2 linked regions of the Collimonas fungivorans Ter331 genome follow. The protein of the gene in region 2 interacts with the protein of the main gene of each other region in a pairwise test. Links are inferred from orthologs where the notes say so. Each region holds a gene or a part of one and is shown on either strand. Other genes may lie near its edges.

Evidence for each region. Proteins that work in one complex are often made in the same cells at the same time.
Region 1: the proteins of CFU_RS13395 (region 2) and grpE interact in binary tests that used the Escherichia coli proteins (3 or more experiments, as listed by UniProt). The link is inferred for Collimonas fungivorans Ter331 from one-to-one orthologs.

The regions. Positions count from the first base shown.
Region 1 is NC_015856.1:4,528,574-4,531,351, forward strand. It holds grpE (nucleotide exchange factor GrpE), read right to left. Parts: upstream 1,771-2,778; coding sequence 1,231-1,770; downstream 1-1,230. Other genes in the region: dnaK (molecular chaperone DnaK), read right to left, coding at 1-1,125; hemH (ferrochelatase), read right to left, coding at 2,288-2,778. UniProt on the Escherichia coli protein: Participates actively in the response to hyperosmotic and heat shock by preventing the aggregation of stress-denatured proteins, in association with DnaK and GrpE. It is the nucleotide exchange factor for DnaK and may function as a thermosensor.
Region 2 is NC_015856.1:3,083,539-3,088,721, forward strand. The notes cover bases 1,379-4,269. They hold CFU_RS13395 (Nramp family divalent metal transporter), read right to left. Parts: upstream 3,540-4,269; coding sequence 2,217-3,539; downstream 1,379-2,216. Other genes in these bases: CFU_RS13390 (acyl-CoA dehydrogenase), read left to right, coding at 1,379-2,220; CFU_RS13400 (DUF4019 domain-containing protein), read left to right, coding at 3,663-4,088. Also shown: CFU_RS13385 (maltoporin), read right to left, coding at 1-804; more of CFU_RS13390, read left to right, coding at 1,033-1,378; CFU_RS13405 (LysR substrate-binding domain-containing protein), read left to right, coding at 4,499-5,183. UniProt on the Escherichia coli protein: H(+)-stimulated, divalent metal cation uptake system. Involved in manganese and iron uptake. Can also transport cadmium, cobalt, zinc and to a lesser extent nickel and copper. Involved in response to reactive oxygen.

The DNA of each region.
Region 1 (2,778 bases), 1.4 Mb from region 2 along the record:
GCCAACGGCGACAGCCTCATCCGGATTGACGTCCTTGCGTGGTTCCTTGCCGAAGAATTCCTTCACCTTTTCCTGCACCTTAGGCATGCGGGTCATGCCGCCGACCAGAATGATGTCGTCGATGTCGGAAACCTTGACGCCGGCGTCCTTGATGGCGATGCGGCACGGCTCGATGGTCTTGGCGATCAGCTCTTCCACCAGCGATTCCAGCTTGGCGCGGGTCATCTTCAGGTTCAGGTGGATCGGCGCGCCGTTCGCCATGGCGATGTACGGTTCGTTGATTTCGGTCTGTTGCGACGACGACAATTCGATCTTGGCGCGCTCGGCCGAGGCCTTGATGCGTTGCAAGGCGATCGCATCCTTCTTCAGGTCGATGCCGTTGATCTTCTTGAACTCGTCCAGGATGTAATCGATGATGCGCTGGTCGAAGTCTTCGCCGCCGAGGAAAGTATCGCCGTTGGTGGACAGCACTTCAAACTGCTTTTCGCCATCGACATCGGCGATTTCGATGATGGAGACGTCGAAAGTACCGCCGCCCAGGTCATACACGGCAATCTTGCGATCGCCCTTTTCTGCCTTGTCCAGGCCGAAAGCCAGCGCAGCCGCGGTCGGCTCGTTGATGATGCGCTTGACGTCCAGACCGGCGATGCGGCCGGCGTCCTTGGTGGCTTGACGCTGCGCGTCGTTGAAGTAAGCCGGCACCGTGATCACGGCTTCGGTAACTTCTTCGCCGAGGTAGTCTTCAGCGGTCTTCTTCATCTTGCGCAATACTTCTGCGGAAATTTGCGGCGGCGCCAGTTTCTGGTCGCGTACGCCTACCCATGCATCGCCGTTGTCGGCCTTGATGATCTGGTAAGGCATCAACGCGATGTCTTTCTGCACTTCTTTTTCGTCGAACTTGCGGCCGATCAGACGCTTGGTGGCGTACAGCGTGTTGGTCGGATTGGTCACAGCCTGGCGCTTGGCAGGTGCGCCGACCAGGATTTCGCCGTCTTCTTGATAAGCGATGATGGAAGGCGTGGTGCGCGCGCCTTCCGAGTTTTCGATCACTTTTGGCTGACCGTTTTCAATCACTGAAACGCAAGAATTGGTGGTACCCAAGTCAATGCCGATAATTTTACCCATGGTGTATGTCCTTTACTGAATAACTGATGAATGTTTGGATGGTCTGAATATAGGGAGCGAAAGCGCGCTTTCAAGCGCTAAACTGCTCGCTCCTGGCGTTTTTTTCTATTTTCCTTGCGCCACGACGACCAGGGCCGGCCGCAACAGACGATCGGCAATGGTGTAGCCTTTTTGCAACACAGTCACCACGGTATTGGCGTCCTGCTCGGCAGGCACAGTCGAGATTGCCTGGTGCTTCATCGGGTCCAGCTTCTCGCCAACTTCAGGCGAGATTTCCAGCAAACGATTTCTTTCGAAGGCCGACGACAGCTGCTTGAGCGTCATTTCCACGCCTTCCTTGAGCGATTCCAGCGAAGGCGTTTCGATCTTCAGCGCCATTTCAAGATTGTCCTTGACCGGCACCAGCGCTTCGGCAAAGCCTTCAATCGCAAACTTGTGGGCACGTGCAATGTCTTCCTGGGCCCGGCGGCGGATGTTTTCCGACTCGGCCTTGGCGCGCAGGAAAGCGTCCTGCATTTCCGCGATCTTGGCTTGTGCTTCCGACAACTGGACTTCCAGCGTCGTTTCGGGAATTACCGCTGCATCTTCGGCAACCTGGCTCTTTTCCGTTTGCGCCTGTTCGTTCTGATTTTCCATGTGTTCCATTCAAAAATCTCCAACAATCAATAACTTACTAAGTATAGGAAGCCAAATGAGGCTATGCCCTTACTTTTTCAAGGGTTAAAAAATGAGCGCCCTGATTTGGCCGCGGGCCGTGGTCCGGTTGCCGGGGGAATGCATCAAACGCGCATCAATCCCATCCATCCTGGCAACAATTTGAAACAACATTTACCAGCCAGGGTTTGCTGCAACGCGACATAGGAACTAAGCTGTAGGCGTGGACTCAAACAATTGAAAGTTGCCACATCGCAACAAACAAAAAAGGGAAATATCGTGAAACTACCGTTAATTTCCGCATTTCTGGTCGTTTATATTTTGCTTGCAGCAAGCTGGATCAGCTATTCGCAACTGATCGCATTATATTGACTTTGGCTGATCGCCTTTGCAACTTGCAAAACAAGCAATAATCGTCCATATGCACCCGGCATCGGGCGCTCATTATAGTTGCGCCTTGCCGGAGCGGCGCACCGTCACTCAAAATTTCTACACCAGATAGGCTGTTCTATTGGCTGGCGCCAAGGCGCACAGCCTGTTGCCGCGACACCTCAGCCTGCTGCTGCAACTCTTCTCGCTCGCTCTCGGTGGTAGGCCAGCCGATCATGTGCTCTTCTACCAGCGAAGCCATGCCAGCTATCCAGGCCGGCGCCTGGTTCAGGCAAGCAATGAAATGGAATTCCTTGCCGCCTGCCCTGAGGAAATCCTGTTTCGCCTCTATCGCAATTTCTTCCAAAGTCTCCAGGCAATCGCTGGTGAAACCCGGACACATCACATCGACCCGGCCGACGCCCTGCTTCGCCAGTTTTTGCAAGGTCGGCGCGGTGTACGGCTGCAGCCATTCGGCCTTGCCGAAGCGCGACTGGAAAGTCAGCTGATACTGCTCCGGCCCCAGCCCCAGCTGCTGCGCCAGCAGGCGCGCGGTTTTCTGGCACTCGCAATGATAAGGATCGCCCAGCAGCAAGGTACGCTTCGGCACCCCGTGGAAACTCATGATCA
Region 2 (5,183 bases):
GGGGAAAGCCTGGTTCACCGTATTGATGGTGTCCCCTGCCCCCTGTCCATACTGGATGGCAACCCTGTTATAGCCGCCGAACAGCTGGTCCTGCTTATGCTGCGCGGTCAAGGAAAAACCGCCATGCCCATCTACCCCGGCGGGTTTTTGCATCAGCGACAGGCCCAGCTGCAATTCGCCATTCCGATTGGTGCGGATGCCGGCTACCTGGAAGTCGTGGCGATTCGCCAGCCGGGCCTGGAACTGCGCGTCTTGCCGGAACAAAGCATAGCTGTACTGCAGGCCGTTGATGGCGACGTTGTCGACGCCGGCGCCGAGGCCGCTTGGATTCCAGTAATAATAATCTATCGTGTGAATATCGTGCCGGTGGTAGTAGATCCGGCCGGCCCATAGGCGCGCCTGCGGATTCATGCCGGGCAGATTGGTCGCCTGCAGGTAGGCCTGAGGCAGCCGGACGGCGCCATTGGTGCTGGAATTGAAATGCGGAAACACATTGCCGGGATTGTACAAGCTGGCCATCACATCGGCGCTGACGACCATGCCATTTGCCAGGCCAAACAGTTTTTGCCGCGCTTCCAGTTCGCTGTAGTTCTCACACTCGTTGCCGAGCCGGTATTTGCTGGCAGCTCTCGCCAACTGGAAACAAGGCTGCGCACCGCCGCTGCCGCCGATTGCAGCGCCACCGCCGGCACGCAGGTAACCATGGAATTCAAAACCGTCAAGTCCGGCGGAGCTGTCGTCGCCGGCACAGGCGATGCCGGAAAATGCGGTTGATAGAATGGTCCAACATAACTGTTTCCTCACTCATGCCTCCTGGTTCATGTTTATCAGGCGACGATGCTGCCCGGCCCATGCTGCGCATTGATTCGGAGATGCGTGCCCAAGGTTACAATGGACGCAAGAATGCAACTATAAGTAAAAGCCGTAATATGGCGAAAATCTGCGCCGCTATCGAACCGCACGGCGAGATGTAAATCAATCCCCTCTGCCAGACAAGCAGATTGCAACAGCAAACGATCTTGGAGAATACACATGCCCTCATCACACGCCAGCTTCCATTGGGACGACCCACTATTGCTGGAGCAGCAGCTCAGCGGCGAGGAACGCCTGGTGCGCGACAGCGCCGCCTCCTACGCGCGCGACAAGCTGGCGCCGCGGGTGCTGATGTCGTTCCGCAATGAACAGACCGACGCCGGGATTTTCCGCGAAATGGGCGCACTCGGCCTGCTCGGCGCGACCATTCCCGAACAGTACGGCGGCGCCGGACTGAGCTACGTCAGCTACGGCCTGATCGCGCGCGAAATCGAGCGCATCGATTCCGGCTACCGCTCCATGATGAGCGTGCAAAGCTCGCTGGTGATGCTGCCGATTTTCGAATTCGGCAGCGAAGCCACGCGGCAAAAGTACTTGCCGCGGCTGGCCAGCGGCGAACTGATCGGCTGCTTCGGCCTGACCGAACCGGACCATGGCTCCGATCCCGGCAGCATGGTGACGCGCGCGCGCAAGGTCGACGGCGGCTACCGGCTCTCGGGCAGCAAGATGTGGATCACCAACAGCCCGATCGCCGACGTGTTCGTGGTCTGGGCCAAGGACGACGAAGGTGCGATCCGCGGCTTCGTCCTTGAAAAAGGCTGGAAGGGATTATCGACGCCAGTCATCCACGGCAAGGTCGGCTTGCGCACTTCAATTACCGGCGAAATCGTGATGGACCAGGTGTTCTGTCCGGAAGAAAACGCCTTCCCCGAAGTGCGCGGCTTGAAAGGTCCGTTCACCTGCCTCAACTCGGCGCGCTACGGCATCGCCTGGGGCGCGCTCGGCGCCGCCGAATTCTGCTGGCATGCGGCGCGCCAGTACACCATGGACCGCAAACAGTTCGGCCGGCCGCTGGCGGCCAACCAGCTGGTGCAGGTGAAGCTGGTGAACATGCAGACCGAGATCACCATGGCGCTGCAGGGTTGCCTGCGGCTGGGCCGCATGAAAGACGACGGCAGCGCCTCGCTGGAAATCACCTCCATCATGAAACGCAACTCCTGCGGCAAGGCGCTCGACATTGCCCGCGTTGCGCGCGACATGTTGGGCGGCAACGGCATTTCCGACGAGTTCGGCGTAATCCGCCACCTGGTCAACCTGGAAGTGGTGAATACTTACGAAGGCACGCATGACGTGCACGCACTGATCCTGGGACGGGCGCAGACCGGCATCCCGGCGTTTTCCAACTAGCCGACACCGAACACCTGCAGCACCAGCCAGATATTCGCCGCCGAAATCAGCGCAAACAGCAGCCAGGACAGCGCCGCCGTCAGCCACGAATTGGCGAACACGCCCATCACGTCGCGCCGGCTGGTGAGGCGGATCAGCGGATACATGGCGAACGGCAGCTGCAGGCTCAGCACCACCTGGCTGAGCACCAGCAGGCGCCCCACCGAATGCTCGCCCCAGGTCAGCACGCCGATCAGCGCCGGCACCAGGGCCAGGCCGCGCGTCAGCAGGCGCCGCTGCCAGCATGGGATCCTGAGATTGAGAAAACCTTCCATGATGACCTGGCCGGCGATGGTCCCGGTGAAAGTCGAACTCTGTCCCGATGCCAGCAGCGCCAGGCCGAACAGGATGCCGGCGGCGGCGCTGCCGGTAATCGGATCGAGCAGGTGATACGCCTGGTCGATATCGATTACCGACGTATTCCCGGTGGCATGAAACGCGCTCGCCGCCAGCACCAGGATAGCGCCGTTGATCAGCAGCGCCAGCAGCAGCGAGACGATGGTGTCGAGCCGCGACAGCTGTATCGCCTGGCGCCGGCTGCGGTCGTTCTTTTCCACTACCCGCGTCTGCACTATCGATGAATGCAGGTAGAGGTTGTGCGGCATCACGGTGGCGCCGAGGATGCCGATCGCCAGGTACAGCGGTTCCCGGCTCGACAGCGCGCTCAAGGACGGCAGCATGCCGGCCGCCACCGCATGCCAGTCCGGCTTCAGGAACACCAGCTCGACGAACAGGCAGGCCGCGATGGTGAGCACCAGGCCGAGGATGATGGCTTCGATCTGGCGGAAGCCCTTGCCTTTCAAACCCAGCACCAGCACCGTATCGAACGCGGTCAGGAGCACGCCGGCCGGCAGCGAGACGCCGAGCAGCAGCTTGAACGCCAGCGCGCACCCCAGTACCTCCGCCAGGTCGCAGGCGATGATGGAAATCTCCGCGAAAAACCACATGCCCTTGCTGACGCGCGGACTGTAGTTCTCGCGCGAATGCACCGCCAGGTCCTTGTTGGTAGCGATGCCCAGGCGCATGCTGAGGCATTGCAGGACGATTGCGGCCAGGCTGGACGCCAGCACCACGAACAGCAGCTGGTAACCGAACTGCGAGCCGGCCTGGATCGAGGTGGCCCAATTGCCGGGGTCCATGTAGCCGACCGAGACCAGCAAACCGGGGCCGACGAACCTGAGGATTTTTTTCCAGAACGGGCCGCTGCTCGGCACTGCGATGGTGCCGGCAACTTCGGAAGGGCAAAACGGTGCGGTGGCGGTGGTCGGCAAACGATACATGTAGGCTTCCTGATAGAGTTGCCCCAATTCTATATTGTCACGGACATTGCGTATGCTCGTTGCAACCCCTATGATTTGAGCGTACTTTCCAATATGGCAGCAGTTCATCCGGAGGCTAGGAAAATGAAAACCATACTGACGCTGGTCACCGTTGCACTGCTGGCCGCCGCCACGCCCTCCTTCGCCGCGGATCCGCAAGCCGAACTCATCCAGCAAGCCGAAACCGCAGCCAAAACCTGGATGACGCTGACCGACGCCGGCAAATTCGGTGAAAGCTGGGAACGCGCAGGCACATTCTTCAAGACCGGCATCGCAAAAAACACATGGGAAACCGGGATCCGCTCGTTACGGGCGCCGCTCGGTCCGGTAAAAATGCGTGAGCTGAAAAGCACGGAATATGCAACCACCCTGCCTGGCGCGCCCGATGGCGAATATGTGGTGATCCAGTATGAGACGCAGTTCGAAAACAAAAAATCGGCGACGGAAACCATCACGCCCATGCGTGAAAAAGACGGCAGCTGGAAAGTCTCGGGTTATTTCATTCGCTGACAGCAGCAAAAGGGACGTGGCGTGGAGGATGGGATGCGGCGGGAAGGAAGCAGGAATGCTGATCGGCAGAGTTGCGGCTTTGGCGGTTTAGCTTGACCCCAGGATCCGAAAGCCACCTTGTGAGGGCCTCGAAATCTCTTAAAACAGGGCGCCTTGTGGGCAAATCTGGAGCATAACCAGAAAACGTCTTGCACAAGCGGCAGAACAGACCCGCCGCTGCACTCATTGAAACATCGTTCAATGTAAAATCGGTGTGGCTAATTATTGGCTATTGCTGGCTATGCCGATATCAATATGTCCAGTGCAGACAGTGTCACAAGAATGGAATATCATGTCCACTCACAAATTTGTATGCGCCATAGCAGTTTGTTATAGAGCGTTACAACCACTCCCTGCATTGGCATAAAATCATGATCCGTTTCAGACAAATCGAGGCTTTCCGTTCACTGATGATTTCCGGCACCAGCGTATCAGCGGCCCGCCGCATGCACGTGACCCAGCCGGCGATCAGCCGCCTGATCGCCGATCTAGAGGCCGACCTCGGTTTCCGCCTGTTCAACCGCGCTAAGGGCCGCCTCGAGCCGACCAATGCCGGCGTGCGTTTTTACAAGGCGGTGGAAGAAAATTTCCTGGGACTGGAGCGGCTGATGCAGGTGGCGGGCAATATCCGCCATGAAGCGCCCGAAGGCTTGACCGTCGCCTGCCTGCCGGTGCTGTCCACCACCTTGCTGCCGGAAGTGCTGCAGCGTTTCTTCAAGCAGCATCCCGATGTCTCGGTCAAGATCGACAGCTGCACCGTGCCCGAAATCCTGGTCAGCCTGCAAGACCTCAAGGTCGACATGGCGCTGAGCCTGGCGTTCCCGCCGTTCGCCGGCATTGAAGTCGAACCGATCATGGAAGCCACCGTGCTGTGCGCGATGCTGGCGACCCACCCGTTGGCGCAGAAGGAAATCATCGTGCCCGAAGACCTCGACGGCGAGAACGTGATAGGCTGGATGCCCAACAGCGCGCAATCCTACGACCGCGAACTGTCGACCCTGAACTCGGCCGCGATCCGCCCCAACTACACCATCCAGACGCACACCTCGCACACAC